Regions from separate parts of the Psychrobacillus sp. FSL H8-0484 genome, predicted to be linked through region 2. Evidence: riboswitches for the same ligand, from Rfam matches in the RefSeq annotation. Region 2 holds a riboswitch; each other region holds the start of a gene.
What was found. A riboswitch is a leader RNA that binds a small molecule or an ion and turns the genes downstream of it on or off. The one in region 2 is predicted to bind S-adenosylmethionine.
Positions count from the first base shown of each region.

Region 1 (4,294 bases), 2.8 Mb from region 2:
GTTTCATTCGGCTACCTACTCCATATTCGCCACCAGTCCAACCAGTATTTACTAGGAATACTTGTGCACCATGCTCATCGATTTTCTTCCCAAGCATTTCTGCATACACAGTTGCGTGTAATGGTAAGAAAGGAGAACCAAAGCAAGTTGAGAATGCTGGTTGTGGTGATGTGATTCCGCGTTCAGTTCCTGCCAGTTTAGATGTAAATCCGCTTAAAAAGTGGTACATCGCTTGTTCTTTCGTTAATTTACTGATTGGAGGCAGTACGCCAAATGCATCAGCAGTTAAGAAAACAATTGTGTTAGGGTGACCTGCTACAGAAGGATCTACAATGTTTTCGATATTTTGGATTGGGTATGCTGCACGTGTGTTTTCAGTTAAAGAGTTATCCGCATAGATTGCAATGCGAGTTTCTGCATCAACTACTACGTTCTCTAAAACAGTACCGAATGTAATCGCGTCATAGATTTGTGGCTCATTTTCACGAGTTAGGTCGATACATTTTGCATAGCATCCACCTTCTATATTAAATACACCATTATCTGACCAACCATGCTCGTCATCTCCGATTAATTGTCGTCCAGCATCAGCAGAAAGTGTTGTTTTACCTGTTCCAGACAGACCGAAGAATAAAGCTACATCGCCTTCTTCCCCAACATTTGCTGAACAGTGCATTGGTAAAATGTTTTGTTCTGGTAATAAATAGTTCATAATAGAGAAAATAGATTTTTTCATTTCTCCAGCATATTCTGTACCACCAATTAGAACAACACGTTTTTCCATAGATACGATGATGAAGGTTTCTGATTTAGTTCCATCAACTGCAGGGTCTGCTTTAAAGTTAGGAGCACTTATAACTGTAAAATCCGCTTCGTGAGATGAAAGCTCCTCTGATGAAGGGCGGATGAATAATTGATGTGCAAATAAATTGTGCCATGCATATTCATTGATTACTTGAATGCTTAGACGGGATGCTTTGTCTGCACCAGCAAATCCTTTAAATACAAATAATTCATCTTGTTCCTTTAAATACTCTGTCACTTTAATATATAATGCTTCGAAAATTTCAGAGGAGATAGGTTGGTTTACTGAACCCCAATCGATTTTATCTTTGGAGATAGCTTCTTCAACAATATATTTATCTTGTGGAGAACGACCTGTGTATTTACCTGTCTCTGCTTTTACCGCTCCAGTAGAAGTTAAAACTGCTTCTCCTCTAGATGTTGCCTTTTCTACAAGTTGTGGTACTGATAATTGAACGCTAATGTTGTTACCAGCTAACAATTCGTTCAGTTCACTCACAGTATCGATTGAATTCATGTTGTCTTACCATCCTTTTTTTAATTATTGCCTCTTGTTTAGAGGATTTTTCATTGATATGTGAAATAGTATAACACATTTAACTAATTAGTCTACACTAATGAATTGAATATTTTTTGCATATGTGAAAACTTTTCAAAATAACGCTTGACTTCTACTTACTAAGTACGTATGATGGTAAATTGAACGGATACTCTTATCCCGAGCTGGTGGAGGGGTCAGGCCCTATGAAACCCGGCAACCTGTAATTAGCAATTTCATTACAAAGGTGCCCAACCTGAGACAAGGTGAAATCCCTTGATTGATAAGAGTGAAAGGTGCTTATGATATTAATCCTTTCCTCATGTATTTTTGCGTGAGCGGGAGGTTTTTTTATTTAACATCGCCCTTTATCCTTGTGTGCCAAGTCCGAAACGGCTTCAAGTTTAATCTAATTGAAATGGCTTGACATGGGAATGAGTACCGTATCAATTCTTGAGAGAAATCTCGCAGGATATAGGAGGAACAATCTATGACACAACGTCGATTATTTACATCGGAATCAGTAACAGAAGGGCATCCAGATAAAATCTGTGATCAAATTTCTGATGCTATTTTAGATGCAATTTTAACGGAAGATCCAAATGCACGTGTTGCTTGTGAAACAAGCGTTACTACTGGTCTTGTATTAGTTGCAGGAGAAATCACAACTTCTACTTATGTAGACATCCCTAAAGTGGTTCGTTCTACTATTAAAGAAATTGGATATACTCGTGCAAAATATGGTTTTGACTCTGAAACTTCAGCAGTTTTAACTTCAATTGATGAGCAGTCTGCTGACATTGCAATGGGTGTTGACCAAGCTTTAGAAGCTCGTGAAGGATCTATGACGGATTCAGACATTGAAGCAATCGGTGCAGGTGACCAAGGTCTAATGTTTGGTTATGCTTGTAATGAAACACCAGAACTTATGCCGCTTCCAATTAGCTTAGCGCATAAACTGGCACGTCGTTTAGCAGAAGTGCGTAAAGATGAAACATTAGATTATTTACGCCCAGATGGTAAAACGCAAGTAACAGTGGAATATGATGAGAATAATAATCCAGTTCGTATTGATACGATTGTTATTTCTACACAACATCATCCAGAAATAACGCTAGAGCAAATTCAAAAAGATTTAAAAGAAGTAGTAATCAAACCTATTGTTCCTGCTCATTTAATCGATGAAAATACAAAATACTTTATCAATCCAACTGGCCGATTTGTAATTGGTGGACCTCAAGGAGATGCTGGTTTAACAGGTCGTAAAATCATCGTAGATACTTATGGTGGATACGCTCGTCACGGCGGTGGTGCATTCTCAGGTAAAGATCCAACGAAAGTGGACCGTTCTGCTGCATATGCTGCTCGCTATGTTGCCAAAAATATTGTGGCGGCTGGAATTGCAGATCGTTGCGAAGTACAATTAGCATATGCAATTGGTGTAGCACAACCTGTATCTATTGCTGTAGATACATTTGGAACTGGGAAAGTAGAAGAGGCACAATTAGTAGCGCATATTCGTGAACTATTTGACCTTCGTCCAGCAGGAATTATTAAAATGCTAGACTTACGTCGCCCAATTTACAAACAAACTGCAGCTTATGGTCACTTCGGTCGTACAGACATCGACGCACCATGGGAAAAAACAGATAGAGCAGAAGCTTTAAAAGAAAAAGCTGGTCTATAATTAAAAAAGCGATACTTTCCTTGAGAAATATAGGGAAGTATCGCTTTTTTGGTATAGTTTTCTCATGGAATATAACTTTCGGTAAATGGCAGTTACTCTTATAAAAAAAAGACGCTCAAACCTTCTTCTACCATTACAACGCGCACGGAAGTGTCATTGCTTTAACCGATCAAAACGGTGAGAAGATAGCGACTTATGAATACGATGCATGGGGAATGTATTAAAAGTAGATGAAGCGGAAATTGCATCTTCGGGAGCTTGCAATAGGAATAGGAAAGAGTCTCTTCTTTTTATCCAAAAAGGCATTAACCTATTTTCGAAAGTTGTAGGAGTGCGACAGACGGACAAATGCCATAAGATTACCGAGAAGAAAAAAGAGGCTGTTCGTGACGTCAGTCACGAACAGCCTCTCACAAAAATCAAACGGTAATAATATGGCAACAAGTCTGTTCAAAGCCCTCCGGAAATGAAAGAAAATAGGTTTTGTTCTTAAAGGGCGCTTGCTCTTTTTTTATCCCTGTAACGATTTATAATACTGCCCTTTTTCTACATACTCACGAATAATACGTTGTACATCTTCTTTATCAGCATCCGTTAATTCTCGTACAACTTTCGCTGGGCTCCCCATAGCAAGGGAATTAGGTGGAATTTTCTTTCCAGGAGGTACAAGACTCCCTGCTCCGATGAATGCTCCTTCTCCTATTTCTGCGCCGTCTAATATGATCGAACCCATCCCGACTAAGGCACCCTTTCGAACAATACAACTATGTAAAGTAACTTGATGTCCAATGGTCACTTCATCTTCTATAATAAGTGATTTATTTGGACTTTGATGAAGGCAACTTAAATCTTGTATGCTCACTTTTCGTCCAATAATAGTAGGAGCAACGTCACCTCTAATTACCGTATTAAACCAAATTGTAGACTCTGGTCCGATTGTCACATCACCTGTTATTGTGACATAATCAGCTATAAACACTGATTCATCAATTGTTGGTTTTTTGTCTTTATATGGATAAATCAAGATATACACGCTCCTTATAAAATAGAATATAATTAATGGTATCAAACAAACAGTTGGAAAGAAACAAATTATACAGAGTATAGAGTGATAGAAAAGAGGTGTGATGTGCATGTGGAAATGGGAAACAGAAGAAAAACCAAAAGCCGTCATAGTCATTGTTCATAGTGCATATGAGCATCATAGAAGATATGCTTGGCTCATTGAAAAACTAAGAAGTTCCAATTACCACATTGTCATGGGT
Region 1 covers NZ_JBBOSZ010000001.1:3,007,541-3,011,834, reverse strand. Annotated here, with positions in the region: gene pckA (phosphoenolpyruvate carboxykinase (ATP)) at 1-1,321, opposite strand, end outside; SAM riboswitch class I at 1,515-1,632, shown strand; gene metK (methionine adenosyltransferase) at 1,833-3,029, shown strand; partial or broken gene MHH81_RS21390 (RHS repeat-associated core domain-containing protein) at 3,134-3,244, shown strand; gene MHH81_RS14570 (gamma carbonic anhydrase) at 3,541-4,053, opposite strand; gene MHH81_RS14565 (alpha/beta hydrolase) at 4,163-4,294, shown strand, end outside.
Region 1: linked by a shared signal. The riboswitch ahead of metK (methionine adenosyltransferase) and the one ahead of MHH81_RS00920 (O-acetylhomoserine aminocarboxypropyltransferase/cysteine synthase family protein) in region 2 are both predicted to bind S-adenosylmethionine.

Region 2 (4,294 bases):
CTGGTGATAATCAATTAAGGCAAGGTTACATGGAAGAAAAAGAAGTATTTGTTTGCCTATTATGTGGAGAACAGGTAGAGAAAGGGCTTATTTATCCTGAGAATAATGTGCTCTATGAAGCAGAACGTTATATGAAACGGCATATCGAAACGGAGCATGGATCTGTATTCCATTATCTAATCGGGTTAAATAAAAAATTAACTGGATTAACCGACCATCAAAATAGCCTCCTACGATTATTTTATGAAGGCAAAAACGATGCGGAAATACAATTAGAATTAAATATTGGAAGTGCATCAACCATTCGCAACCATCGCTTTGTATTGAAGGAAAAAGAGCGCCAAGCAAAAATATTCTTAACGATGATGGAATTGTTGAAGGAAAAAGATGACCATGCACCAACCTTTCTTCCACTTCATAAAAATGCAACGATGGTGGACGACCGTTACAATATAACAACCGAAGAGCAGCAAGAGGTTGAAAAGAAATTTTTCCCAGCAGGAATAGACGGGCCGCTAGTAAAATTTCCAAAGAAAGAAAAACAAAAGCTGGCTACACTTCGTGTCATCATCAAACGATTTGAACTAGAACGCATCTACAGCGAAAAAGAAATAAACGAAGTACTTAAAAATGTATATGCTGACTTCGTCACTTTAAGACGTTATCTAATCGAATACGGCTTTTTAGATAGGAAAGACGACGGCAGTGCGTACTGGGTGAAAAACTAAAGTAGAGGATTGGATAAAAAATGGAGCGAAAAAAGGAACTAAAACAAGAGTATAAAGAAATTAAAATAGAATGTGGCATCTATGTCATCACGAACAAACAAAACGGAAAAAAGTTTGTCGCTTCTACACGAAACTTCAAAACATTAAATGGCACCAAATTCACGTTAGAAACAGGAACGCATACTAATCGATTACTCCAAGAAGATTGGAAACAATTCGGTAAAGAAGCATTTGAAATCGAGCAAATAGAAGTATATAAAGCATCTAAAAATCATTCCACGTCTGAAAAGAAAGAACTAGAAAAGCTATTGGACAAATGGATGGAACAATTACAGCCATATGGGGATAAGGGATACCATACGAAGAAAATTTGAAATAGAAAGGCTTCCGAGGAATTGGAAGCCTTTTTTAAATGAATTAATAAAGTACTATTTACAGGTTGAAATATCATCCTTTGCTAGATAAATTGCGTCCGAACAAGAGCAATCTAGGTTGATCCGAGAGCAATTACACTCTTACGAGAGCTCACCATGTCTATGCGAGAGCCCGCGTGTACAAACGAGAGCGGTCTCGACGGAAATGAACACGACAAAAAATGACCCTAAACGTACACATTCGGAGTCATTTCCCTACAATATAGGTTTTCAGTAATGCAGCGCGTTCACGTAAACGCGACTTCATTTCGCTAATTTTTGGTGTCTTAGCTGCTACAACATCTGCGTCCCAATCGATCTCTTCTGCAAGAATTTTCGCACGTTGTAAATGGTAGTCACTTGTAATAATCGTTACGGATTCTACGTTTTTCGGAAGGAGCTTTTGAGAAAATAGCAAATTCTCATAAGTAGAAGTAGATTGATCCTCTACGATAAGTCTATCTTCCGCTATTCCGTGCTCCAATAGAAAAGCTTTCATGACCGCAGCTTCTTCGATGTCTTCGTCCGGTCCTTGTCCACCAGACAATACAAGCTTCACATGCGGATTTTCTGTAGCATAAGTTAGTGCAGATTCCAATCTATAACGTAACGCGAGGGAAGGGATATTGCCTACCTTCACTTTGGCACCAAAAACGATGGCGTATTCATTCGAGCCATCTGCTTTAGGTTCCAGTCCATCATTGATCCATTTACTAGTAAGCATCCACATACCGATTCCGCTAGAAGCAATCACTAATAAAGGTATAAGCACAATCCACCTCTTCTTTTTGTTTATGCAAATCACCCATTTCATTTACATGGAAGTCTTCTTTTTCCTTAGAAATGCAGATATCCTTGGCTCTTCTTTCCTAGCTAAGCGTTGGAAGTTTTCGATATGCAAAATAGACGCCATGAATAATAAAAGTGCAGCAATTGCAATTGGTGCAACTCCATCTGCAGTCCAAATAGAAGCACCCACAAATACAAAGTAAAATACAAATACACCAATTAATAAATAATCTGTTAAAAAAGTAGCACCAATTAATAATAAAAGACCGATTAGCCCAATAGGCCAATGAATAGCCAGAAGCACACCAATAATGGATGCAGTCCCTTTTCCACCTTTAAAACGAGTGTAAATAGGGAAGTTATGTCCTAAAATGACTGCGGCACCAGCTAGATAAAGCAATAAATCCAACTCGATAATTGAAAAAGTAGCAAATTGCTCTGTAAAAAAGCGGACACCGATAATAACGAACACACCTTTTAAAATATCGATTGCTGCAACTAACATCCCGTACTTCATTCCAAGAACAATTGCTGCATTGGAGGCACCAGAGTTTTTTAAGCCTTCTTTTTTAATATTCACTCCACTAAAAAATTGGGCTACCTTTGAACCATGCATAGCTCCAATTAAATAGCTAATTACTATGATGCTAATACTCCAAATTACCATCGTATGTCACTCCCCAAAAAGTATTCCACTATATTAAACGTATCAAGTACAAAGAAGTTTCAGAATTTTTGTGAAAAACACTTGACGAACAGATAAATAGAATCATATACTGTGTAACAAGATGGAAAAATAATCTAATACTCTTATCAAGAGTGGCGGAGGGACTAGGCCCTACGATGCCCGGCAACCAACAAGTTCTAAACTTGGAAAGGTGCTACATCCTACAAATTCAGGTTACGAATTTGGAAGATAAGAGGAGGAACATGCGAAATCGCACCCCTCTTCTAAATTGAAGAGGGGTTTTTGTTTGTTCTCAATCCTCTCCCGTCTCCGAAGTATCCATCTAAACTACTTTCTAGGAGGAATTCAAATGACAAATCTTCAACCAGAAACACTTCTTTTACACGGTGGTCAACAACCAGATCCAGTAACAGGTTCACGAGCAGTTCCAATTCACAAAACGACTTCTTTTGTATTTCGTGACACAGAGCATGCACAAAATTTATTTGCTTTAAAAGAATTTGGTAATATTTACTCTCGTATTACAAATCCTACTGTAGATGTTTTTGAACAGCGAATTGCTCTACTAGAAGGTGGAACAGCAGCAGTTGCCCTTTCTTCTGGAATGGCAGCAATTGCATTTTCTATTTTGAATATTGCGGGAGCAGGAGACGAAATCATTGCAGCGGAAAACTTGTACGGTGGTACCTTTAATTTATTTGCACATACATTGCCACGCTATGGAATTACAGTTAAATTTGTAGATTCCACAGACCCAGAAAATTTCCGAGCAGCAGTTACAGAAAAAACAAAAGGATTTTTCGCTGAGATTATTGGTAACCCAAGTTTGAACGTGTTAGATGTTCAAAAAGTGGCAGCGATTGCAAATGAAGTAGGAGTTCCTCTTTTAGTAGATAATACATTCGCAACACCATATGGCTCGAATCCGATTAAACACGGTGCTCATGTAGTCATCCACTCTGCGACGAAATGGATTGGTGGTCACGGTACAACAATCGGAGGAGTAGTAGTAGACGGAGGAAACTTTAATTGGGATTCAGAGAAGTTCCCTGGATTCACAGAACCAGACGTAACCTATCACGGCTTGCGATATGGCATTGATGTGCCTACCGTAGCATTTGCGATTAAACTACGCGTTCAATTGCTTCGTGATTTTGGTCCATCCTTAAGCCCAGATGCAGCATTTTCTTTCCTTCAAGGGTTAGAAACACTTCATTTACGCGTTCCTAAGCACAATGAAAACGCTCAAAAAATTGCAGATTATTTATCCAATCACGAGGGTGTTGAATGGGTTAACTACTTAGGATTAGAAGAGCATCCATCTTATGAACTGGCACAAAAGTATTTATACAATGGCTTTGGTTCGATTCTTACATTTGGGGTAAAGGGTGGAAAAGAAGCTGGCCGACATATTATCGATAACATTGAAATTTGGTCGCATGTAGCAAACGTAGGTGATGCAAAATCGTTAATTATTCACCCTGCATCTACCACACACCAACAATTAACTCCTGAAGACTTAGTAAGATCAGGTGTTACAGAGGACTTAATTCGCTTGTCTGTAGGGTTAGAAGCAGTGGAAGACTTGCAAAACGCACTAGATAAAGTACTCGTAGGGAAAACAAATGTCCTCTCTAGATAGAATTTTGTTGTTAGTTGAGAGAAAATAGTCTACA
Region 2 covers NZ_JBBOSZ010000001.1:173,082-177,375, forward strand. Annotated here, with positions in the region: gene MHH81_RS00900 (DUF2087 domain-containing protein) at 1-728, shown strand, start outside; gene MHH81_RS00905 (GIY-YIG nuclease family protein) at 749-1,102, shown strand; gene MHH81_RS00910 (YdcF family protein) at 1,350-1,913, opposite strand; gene MHH81_RS00915 (glycerol-3-phosphate acyltransferase) at 1,956-2,597, opposite strand; SAM riboswitch class I at 2,738-2,853, shown strand; gene MHH81_RS00920 (O-acetylhomoserine aminocarboxypropyltransferase/cysteine synthase family protein) at 2,968-4,260, shown strand.

Region 3 (4,294 bases), 3.9 Mb from region 2:
TGAGAAAATCTCTTGCTATAACGAGATCTGCCATTTTGGCAGCTTCTAAATCTGTTATCGAGTCTCCAATTACAACACTTAGCGCATTATTATCTTGGAGTTGGCGAATGATGGAGGGCTTACAGCACCCGCAGCCTTGGCTGGTACATTGTTCATCACATCCATGTGGGAACTCGATTTGTATTGTCTCTCCTGAAAAATTGGATGCATTACAATAAACATCCGAAAATGGACCGAACTCTTTAAGCATCGGTTCTACAAAGAAATCAATACCACCACTAACGATATAGAGTGGTAGGTTGTGTTTTCTCGTATATGAAACAAATTCAGCAAATCCTTCTCGAATTTGTGCTTGCTCTAACAAATAGGAAACGATTTGATCCTTTAAAGAAGCGGGTAACAGAGCAAACATTTCTGCTACACCTTCACGGATAGATTGCTTTTGTCCTAAAATATTCTCTTTGATCGGCAAGTATTCGGGAGGAGCGAATTTTTTCATGATAGAGATAATATTGTCTTGAATTGTAATAGTGCCATCAAAATCACAAAAGATGACTAGCTTGCTCATAATGCTTACCCCCACAGTTCAATTGCTTTTTTTAATTCACTATATTGTTTTGCAGCTTCTGAAAGAGGAATTCCGTCAAGTACAGCCGATACAGCTTGCCTAAAAGCGAGTCCTCCTCCAGTAGCACCTGCAGGATGACCATGGACGCCTCCACCAGCATTAATAATGCTATCGATTCCATAGTCCTCGATTAATAGCGGAACTAAGCCGGGGTGAATACCTGCAGAAGGTACTGGAAAGCTTCGTTTTACTGTACTTACTTTGGTCAATTCTTCACCAAGCGAGAGTGCAGCTGTTTTTTCTAGTGCAACGCTACCATAAGGTGAAGGGAATAATGAAAAATCTGCTCCTGCATAACGTGTTAATTTTCCAAGTAGTAGTGGAGTCGCAACCCCGTAAAATGGGGAAGATGTGAATGCACCGCTATAAGCGGGATGCGCCATAAACGGTAATTGGATATTCGGGTCTTCCACTAGTTCTTGAAGTACATCAAGGCCATATGCATGGACGTTAAATAAAAGAGCATCTGCTCCAAGTTCTTTTGCTTTTTGTGCTTTTGCTTTTAATCCGGATGTTCGTCCAGATAAGTTAACGGCATAGAGCGTTCGGTGTCCGGTTTCTTCATACACTTGATGCAATACTTCTTGAGCAGTTGTGACACGTTTCTCAAAAGGAGTAAGCGGATTGTCAAAAAGAATTTCATCATCTTTTACGAGATCAACTCCTCCGAGCGCTTGGTGTCGAAGTTGATCTGCTAAGTAATTAATATCTCGACCAATTACTCCCTTGAATATACTCATGATGAGGGGGCGGCCATACACCCCTAGTAGCTCACGGATACTATCAATACCGAATCTTGGTCCTGGAAAGTTAGTCAAAAGCTCTGGAGAAAATTCTAAATCTAAAAGCTTCACTTCACCATCGAGCGATAGTTTGCCAAAAACAGTTGTTAAAATGGCTGGTAAATCTGCCGAGAAATTAGCACTAGGATATTCTATTTTTATTTCCGCTTTGATTTGGTCTGGTTTGAGCGGATGGTGAATATGCTCAAATTCTGTAATCGAAACAACATTTCCTTTATGCTGTTTTAATTGTTCCTGTTCAAGTAATGGTAAGTCCGTCCAGGATCCAACTGTTAAACCAAGTGCGATACCCTCTGCTTTTTTTTCAAAAGATCCGGGCTTACCGTACACCTGATAAAGAGAGGTTACACTACTCATTATTCATCACAATCCTTTAAGATAAAATCAACTTCACTTTGGCTCAAGGGCTTCTGCAAAGCTCGTCGCAGTTGCGGGCTAAGCCGGAGCCTTTCGCTTTTCTAGAAATAAAAAACCTCTTCAAATAAGAAGAGGTTAAAGGTTTAACGACTTCTTATTTCCCAGTCAATGGACTGCAAGAATTAGCACCGTGTCTAGTAACTAGACCGGTTGCCGGGTATCATAGGGCTTGTCCCTCCACCTGCTCTAAATAAGAAAAATTTATTCAATTGAGATTAGTTTTGTCAAATTAATTATGATTATTTCATGCAACAGAAACATTGTCAATAGAATTTTTAGAATGTTTTTTTTATTGAATTAAATTATTGACAACTCTTTTTCTAATATGCTAGGATTCATTTCAAATAGCATAAATTTGTAAGTAATAGCACTCTTATCAAGAGCAGGCAGAGGGTAATGGCCCGATGAAGCCCAGCAACCGACCATAATACCGTTGTGAAACGGGGCGCTTTTCGCGCTGAGATGAATATTCTCGTAAGGCACGGTGCTAATTCCATCAGAAAGGTAACTTTCTGAAAGATAAGAGGCGAGAAGTCTCTTATTCTACGCCTCTTTCTTTTGAAAGAGGCTTTTTATTTTGTAAATGAAAGGTAGAGAAGAATGATGATAACTACAAAAAATCAATATGAATCATTAACAGAAGATCGTGCAATTTTATATGCGAAAGAACTGAATTTCTTTCCAAAGGACTCGGAGTTAGATTGTCGCGAAATTGGGGATGGTAACCTAAATTATGTGTTTCACATAAAGGAATGTAATGGAGAGAAAAGTCTCATTATCAAACAGGCATTGCCATATGCAAAAGTGATTGGAGAAAGCTGGCCACTAACGTTAAAACGTGCCGTAATTGAAGCAAATGCATTAAAAAAACACGGTGAATTTGCGACTGGATTGGTTCCGACTGTATACGCGAGCGACGAGGAACTTGCAATTACGGTTATGGAGGATTTATCCCATTTAAAAATTGCACGGGAAGGATTAATTCATTATGAATCTTATCCGAAGCTATCAAAGGATATTGGGGAGTATCTTGCTCAAACGCTTTTCCATACATCTGATTTTGCATTACACCCGTTTGAAAAAAAACGACTAGTGTCCGAGTTTTCAAATCCAGAGCTATGTAAAATTACAGAAGATCTTATTTTCACGGATCCATTTTTTGATCACGATACAAATGACTATGAACCTTCGTTGAGAGAAGAAGTGGAAGCTATTTGGAATAATGGGCCCTTAAAATTGGAAGTCGCGAAATTGAAGAAAAGTTTCTTGACGGAAGCGGAAGCATTACTTCATGGAGATTTACATACAGGAAGTATTTTTGCTAGCGAAACTGAAACGAAGGTGATAGACCCAGAGTTTGCTTTTTATGGACCTATGGGATTCGATGTTGGGTTATTTTTAGCAAATATTATGGTGCAATCCATTACAAGAGAAGCGGAAGAGCGAATTGTGATTCTCGATCATATCGAACAAACGTGGAAAGTGTTTTCATCCAACTTTTCTACACTATGGAAATCAAAAGGTATTGAATCCTATAAAGATACTGAGGGATTTGAAGAGTACGTAGTGGATAAAATTTTCACCGATACACTAGGCTTTGCTGGTTGTGAATTAATTCGACGTACAATCGGGTTAGCACATGTGAAGGATTTAGATGGGATTGCAGATGACGAAAAACGAATCCTTTTCAAAAAACAGGCTTTACAAATAGGGGAAGCACTCATATTAAAACGCAATGAAATTAAATCTATTCATGCAGTAATTGCATTACTTGAGGAGTTACACAAATGAGTATTCCGTTATCGATAGAGTGGACCAATAAGAAACTTAGAATTATAAATCAGCAGAAATTACCTCTTGAAGTTGACTATTTAACACTAGAAACAATAGAAGATGTGTACGATGCAATTGTTACTTTAAAAGTACGAGGGGCTCCTGCTATTGGTATTACAGCTGCATATGGCTTAGCTAGAGCTGCTCAGCATTACGAAACAAATACATTGGAAGAGTTCTATCAGCATTTGGAAAAGGATGCCTTGTATTTAGGGGAATCAAGACCAACAGCCGTCAATTTAGTTTGGGCGTTAGATCGTTTGCAAAGAGTAGCTAAAGATGCAGCAACTATACAAGAAGCGAAGGAACTGTTGTTAGAGGAAGCTATCGTCATTCATAAGGAAGACGAAGCATCATGCCGAAATATTGGTGAATTTGCCCTCTCCTTACTTGAAAATCAGACGAAAGTTTTGACTATATGCAATGCAGGATCTATTGCAACAGCAAAATATGGAACTGCGTTAGCCCCTTTCCATCTTGGAAGCGAACGAGGAAAACGGTTTGAAGTATTTGCTTGTGAAACTAGGCCAGTATTTCAAGGTTCACGACTGACTGTTTGGGAACTTCAGCAATCAGGTGTTGACGTTACGCTGATAACAGACAGTATGGCCGC
Region 3 covers NZ_JBBOSZ010000001.1:4,070,663-4,074,956, reverse strand. Annotated here, with positions in the region: gene MHH81_RS20145 (2-hydroxy-3-keto-5-methylthiopentenyl-1-phosphate phosphatase) at 1-568, opposite strand, end outside; gene MHH81_RS20140 (2,3-diketo-5-methylthiopentyl-1-phosphate enolase) at 574-1,788, opposite strand; SAM riboswitch class I at 1,940-2,045, opposite strand; SAM riboswitch class I at 2,219-2,374, shown strand; gene mtnK (S-methyl-5-thioribose kinase) at 2,449-3,639, shown strand; gene mtnA (S-methyl-5-thioribose-1-phosphate isomerase) at 3,636-4,294, shown strand, end outside.
Region 3: linked by a shared signal. The riboswitch ahead of MHH81_RS20140 (2,3-diketo-5-methylthiopentyl-1-phosphate enolase) and the one ahead of MHH81_RS00920 (O-acetylhomoserine aminocarboxypropyltransferase/cysteine synthase family protein) in region 2 are both predicted to bind S-adenosylmethionine.

Region 4 (4,294 bases), 3.4 Mb from region 2:
AAATGGACTTTCGACGTTAATCGATCGTATGGAAGAAGAACTGAATGAATCTACTATTTTAAAAGGAGTCCACACAACGAAAATTGTGAAGAATGGGACAACATACGAAGTATCGTTATCAAGCGATGCGTACATTGAAGCAGACTACGTAGTGTTAACGACTCCACATAATGTTGCGCAAGCAATATTGCACAATGAGGAATTAGATAACGATTTTAATAAGCTGAAAAACTCGTCACTTATTAGTATTTATTTGGGATTTGATATTCCAGACGAACAGCTTCCTGCGGAGGGAACAGGTTTTATCGTTTCTGAAAATAGCGATGTGAAATGTAATGCATGCACATGGACAAGTCGTAAATGGAAGCACACATCCAAAAACAGTCATTTACTTGTGCGAATGTTTTATAAGAGCACTAATCCCGCGTATGAAGGCATGAAGCATATGAGCGAGGACGAGCTAGTAGAAGTGGCTTTACAAGATATCGAAAAGAGCTTGAAGCTAAATGGTGAACCCCAAGTGGTAGAAGTAACGAAATGGAATGATCTAATGCCAAACTATCATTTAGAGCATGGCGAAGCAATTAAATCGTTGAACGAGAAAATGGATTCACTGTTTCCTCACGTAATGCTTGCAGGATGTTCCTATTATGGAGTAGGTATAGGAGCTTGTATTAAAAATGGGAAAGAAACGGCTGAGTTAATAGCTGAAAGAATGTAAGAATTTAATTGTGAATGCAAATTTGGGGCCAAAATTTAATTTTGGTCCTTTTTTTAATATGGAAATGGAATTGTCGTTGTTTTAGTGAAATTTACATTTATTGTTCATGTGATACGATGCGAATGGGGGTGGTTTATTGATAGTGAAAACACGTTCGAATGAGTACAGTTATATTGGTTTAAAGTTGTTAGAAAGACGATTGCCAGAAATGCACGGCATGAAGGATTTGATTCATTCGAAAATGCATATGGCGAAGGCTGGAATTCACGGGGAAGTGCGAGTGGACGGGGTGTTTCAGAAGTATTCCTTTCCGTTTGAGTACGTGGTGTTGCATGATGTAAGTTTAGAATCGTATGGAAAGTTTCAGATCGATTCAGTATTTGTTACGCAGTACTATGCGGTTATTTTAGAGAGTAAAAATATAGGTGGAAGATTGCGTTTTAAGCAAAATCCTTTGCAACTAGAACGAGAAAATGATGAGGGGAAAGTGGATGTGTTTGAAAGTCCAGAGGGACAAATTGAGCGCAATATATATTTGCTCGATGACTGGTTGCAAGTACGCGGAGTGAGGATTCCTATTTATGGTGTGATCGTATTGACGAACTCGAAGGTATTGGTAGTGGAGTCATCTGTGAAATATCCTACGATACTTCATCAAACGATTCCTGTGTTTCTGAGGAATATTACTCGAGAGAAAGTGTGTTTAGAGGTGGATGAAATGCATGAGTTAGCAGCGAAAATGGTGGCGAGCCATCAATCGTATTTTCCTTATCCCATGTGTGATCGATGGGGCATCCATCCGAATGATTTGCTGACTGGGGTTTGTTGTGAGAAGTGTGAAAAGTTCGGAATGGTGAAAAGGAAAAATGGCTGGAACTGTTTGAGGTGTGGTTATGTGGATCGACTCGCTCACGAGAAGGCGATTTGGGAGTGGTTTGTATTAGTTGGGGAGAGTATTAATAATCGGCAGTGTCGATATTTCTTAAAGTTGGAATCTTTCCAATCCGTTTCACGTATATTGAATTCAATGGAGCTTATGAGAGAGGGAACAGCAAAAAGAAATACAATTTATAAGTGGAATTGGGACTTAAATAGGTGAATCGGATAATAAAGTAGGATTATCGGATAATAAACGATCATAATCGGATGATTACCCATGAAAATTGGATAATAAATAAAAAGAATCGGATAATAACCAATTACAATCGGATAATCTTCTCATCTCAAATCAGAATATCTAGAAAATTCTAAACACATCTTGACGCTATAGTTGAATAAAGGTAGTATAATCCTAATATTAAAAAACTGAATAGTGAATTCTTATCAAGAGAAGCTGAGGGACTGGCCCTTTGAAGCTTCAGCAACCAGCCGAAAGGTCAGGTGCTAAATCCAGCAGACATATTATGGTCTGAAAGATGAGAAGGTACGAATATTGCATACTCGTAAAGCCTTCTTTTTCATAGAAGGCTTTTTTTGTATTTTAGAGAGGATGAGAGCGAATGGGATTGTTAGAGAAATTGCAAAGAAATATGTTAACTGCAGACGGTGCAATGGGGACACTGCTTTATTCATACGGAATTGATTATTGTAATGAAGAATTAAACATACAGAAACCTGAGATTGTAGAGAAGATTCATCAAGACTATATTGCTGCAGGAGCAGATATTATCCAAACGAATACATATGGAGCAAATGCGATTAAGTTGGCGCGATACGGGTTAGAGCATCAAGTGAAAGAAATCAATGAAGCGGCGATGCAAATTGCGAAGAGAGCAGCTGCACCAGGAGGACAATTTGTGCTTGGGACGATCGGTGGCATCCGAGGAATACGTAAGAGTGATGCTTCCATCAGTGAAATTATTGCAACGCTTGACCAGCAAGCAACTCAACTTTTATCGGGAAATCCAGATGGTTTACTGTTAGAGACGTACTATGATTTGGAGGAGCTAACTACCACTGTGACTCATTTGCGCAAGATGACGGATACGCCAATCATTGCCCAAGTATCGATGCATGAGCCAGGTATCTTGCAAAATGGCTTATCGCTAAATGAAGCCTTGCATCAGCTAGCAGCAATTGGGGCCGACATTGTAGGAGTCAATTGCCGATTAGGACCTCATCATACAATCCAAGCGTTTGAAGGGGTCACACTCCCTGAAAAAGCGTTTCTTTCAGCTTATCCAAATGCGAGTCTGCTCGATATAGAGGATGGACGTATTGTATATGAATCCGAAGCAGATTATTTTGGTAAAGCAGCATTATACCTAAGGGAAGCAGGTGTCCGGTTAATCGGTGGATGCTGTGGAACGACACCTAAACATATAGAAGCGGTGAAAAAAAGAATCGGTAATTTACCTCCGATTACAAATAAAATAGTAAAGCCGAAAACAGCCATTATTATTCAAGAAGCAGAGCCAACAATCAATCAGCCACTCCATGAAAAAGCGAAGACGGAAAGAACGATTATTGTTGAATTGGATACGCCACGACATTTGGATACATCTACTTTCATGGAAGGGGCTGATAAGCTTTATGCCGCTGGAATTGACGCAGTCACGATGGCAGATAATTCACTAGCTTCTCCGCGAATTAGCAATATGGCAATGGGATCCATGCTAAAGCTGCAAAATAATATTCGTCCACTTGCACATATTACTTGTCGTGATCGCAACTTGATTGGCTTGCAATCACATTTAATGGGGCTTGATGCACTTGGCATCCATGACATACTGGCTGTAACTGGCGATCCAACAAAAATTGGAGATTTCCCAGGTGCAACAAGTGTTTATGATGTCTCCAGCTTAGAGTTGCTTCAATTAATTAAACAGCTAAATGAAGGTATTTCATTCTCGGGAAAATCGCTTCGAAAAAAAGCAAACTTCTCCGTTGCAGCAGCTTTCAATCCAAATGTTCGCGTACTCGATCGTGCTATCAAGCGACTAGAGAAAAAAATAGAATGTGGAGCAGATTATTTCATCACGCAGCCTGTTTATACAAAAGAGAAATTGCATGAAATATATGAAGCAACCAAACATCTATCTACACCTATTTTCATTGGCATTATGCCGCTCACGAATAGCCGTAATTCGGAGTTCTTGCATAATGAAGTACCTGGTATAAAATTATCAGACGAAGTGCTGGAACGTATGCGCTTATGTGGCGAAGATAGAGAGCGCGCGACTGCGGAGGGTATACAAATTGCGAAAGAACTAATCGATACTGCTGCAGAATTATTTAACGGTATTTACATTATTACGCCGTTTTTCCGATACGATATGTCACTGGAATTGATTCGCTATATTAAAGAGTTTGATGAAAAGAAAGCGAGAGAAAACAGCTATGTCCAAACATCTAATTGAGCAGCAGCTACAAAATAGAATACTTATCATCGATGGTGCGATGGGTACGATGATTCAAAATGCCAACCTTTCCCCAGAAGATTTCGGTGGAGAAGAATACGACGGTTGTAATGAATATTTGAACATTATAAATCCAAATGTTATTGAACAAATTCATCGAGAATACTTAGAAGCTGGTGCTGATATCATCTGTACAAATACATTTGGTGGAACT
Region 4 covers NZ_JBBOSZ010000001.1:3,566,455-3,570,748, reverse strand. Annotated here, with positions in the region: gene MHH81_RS17465 (protoporphyrinogen oxidase) at 1-721, shown strand, start outside; gene MHH81_RS17460 (nuclease-related domain-containing protein) at 864-1,820, shown strand; SAM riboswitch class I at 2,039-2,143, shown strand; gene MHH81_RS17455 (bifunctional homocysteine S-methyltransferase/methylenetetrahydrofolate reductase) at 2,221-4,080, shown strand; gene metH (methionine synthase) at 4,061-4,294, shown strand, end outside.
Region 4: linked by a shared signal. The riboswitch ahead of MHH81_RS17455 (bifunctional homocysteine S-methyltransferase/methylenetetrahydrofolate reductase) and the one ahead of MHH81_RS00920 (O-acetylhomoserine aminocarboxypropyltransferase/cysteine synthase family protein) in region 2 are both predicted to bind S-adenosylmethionine.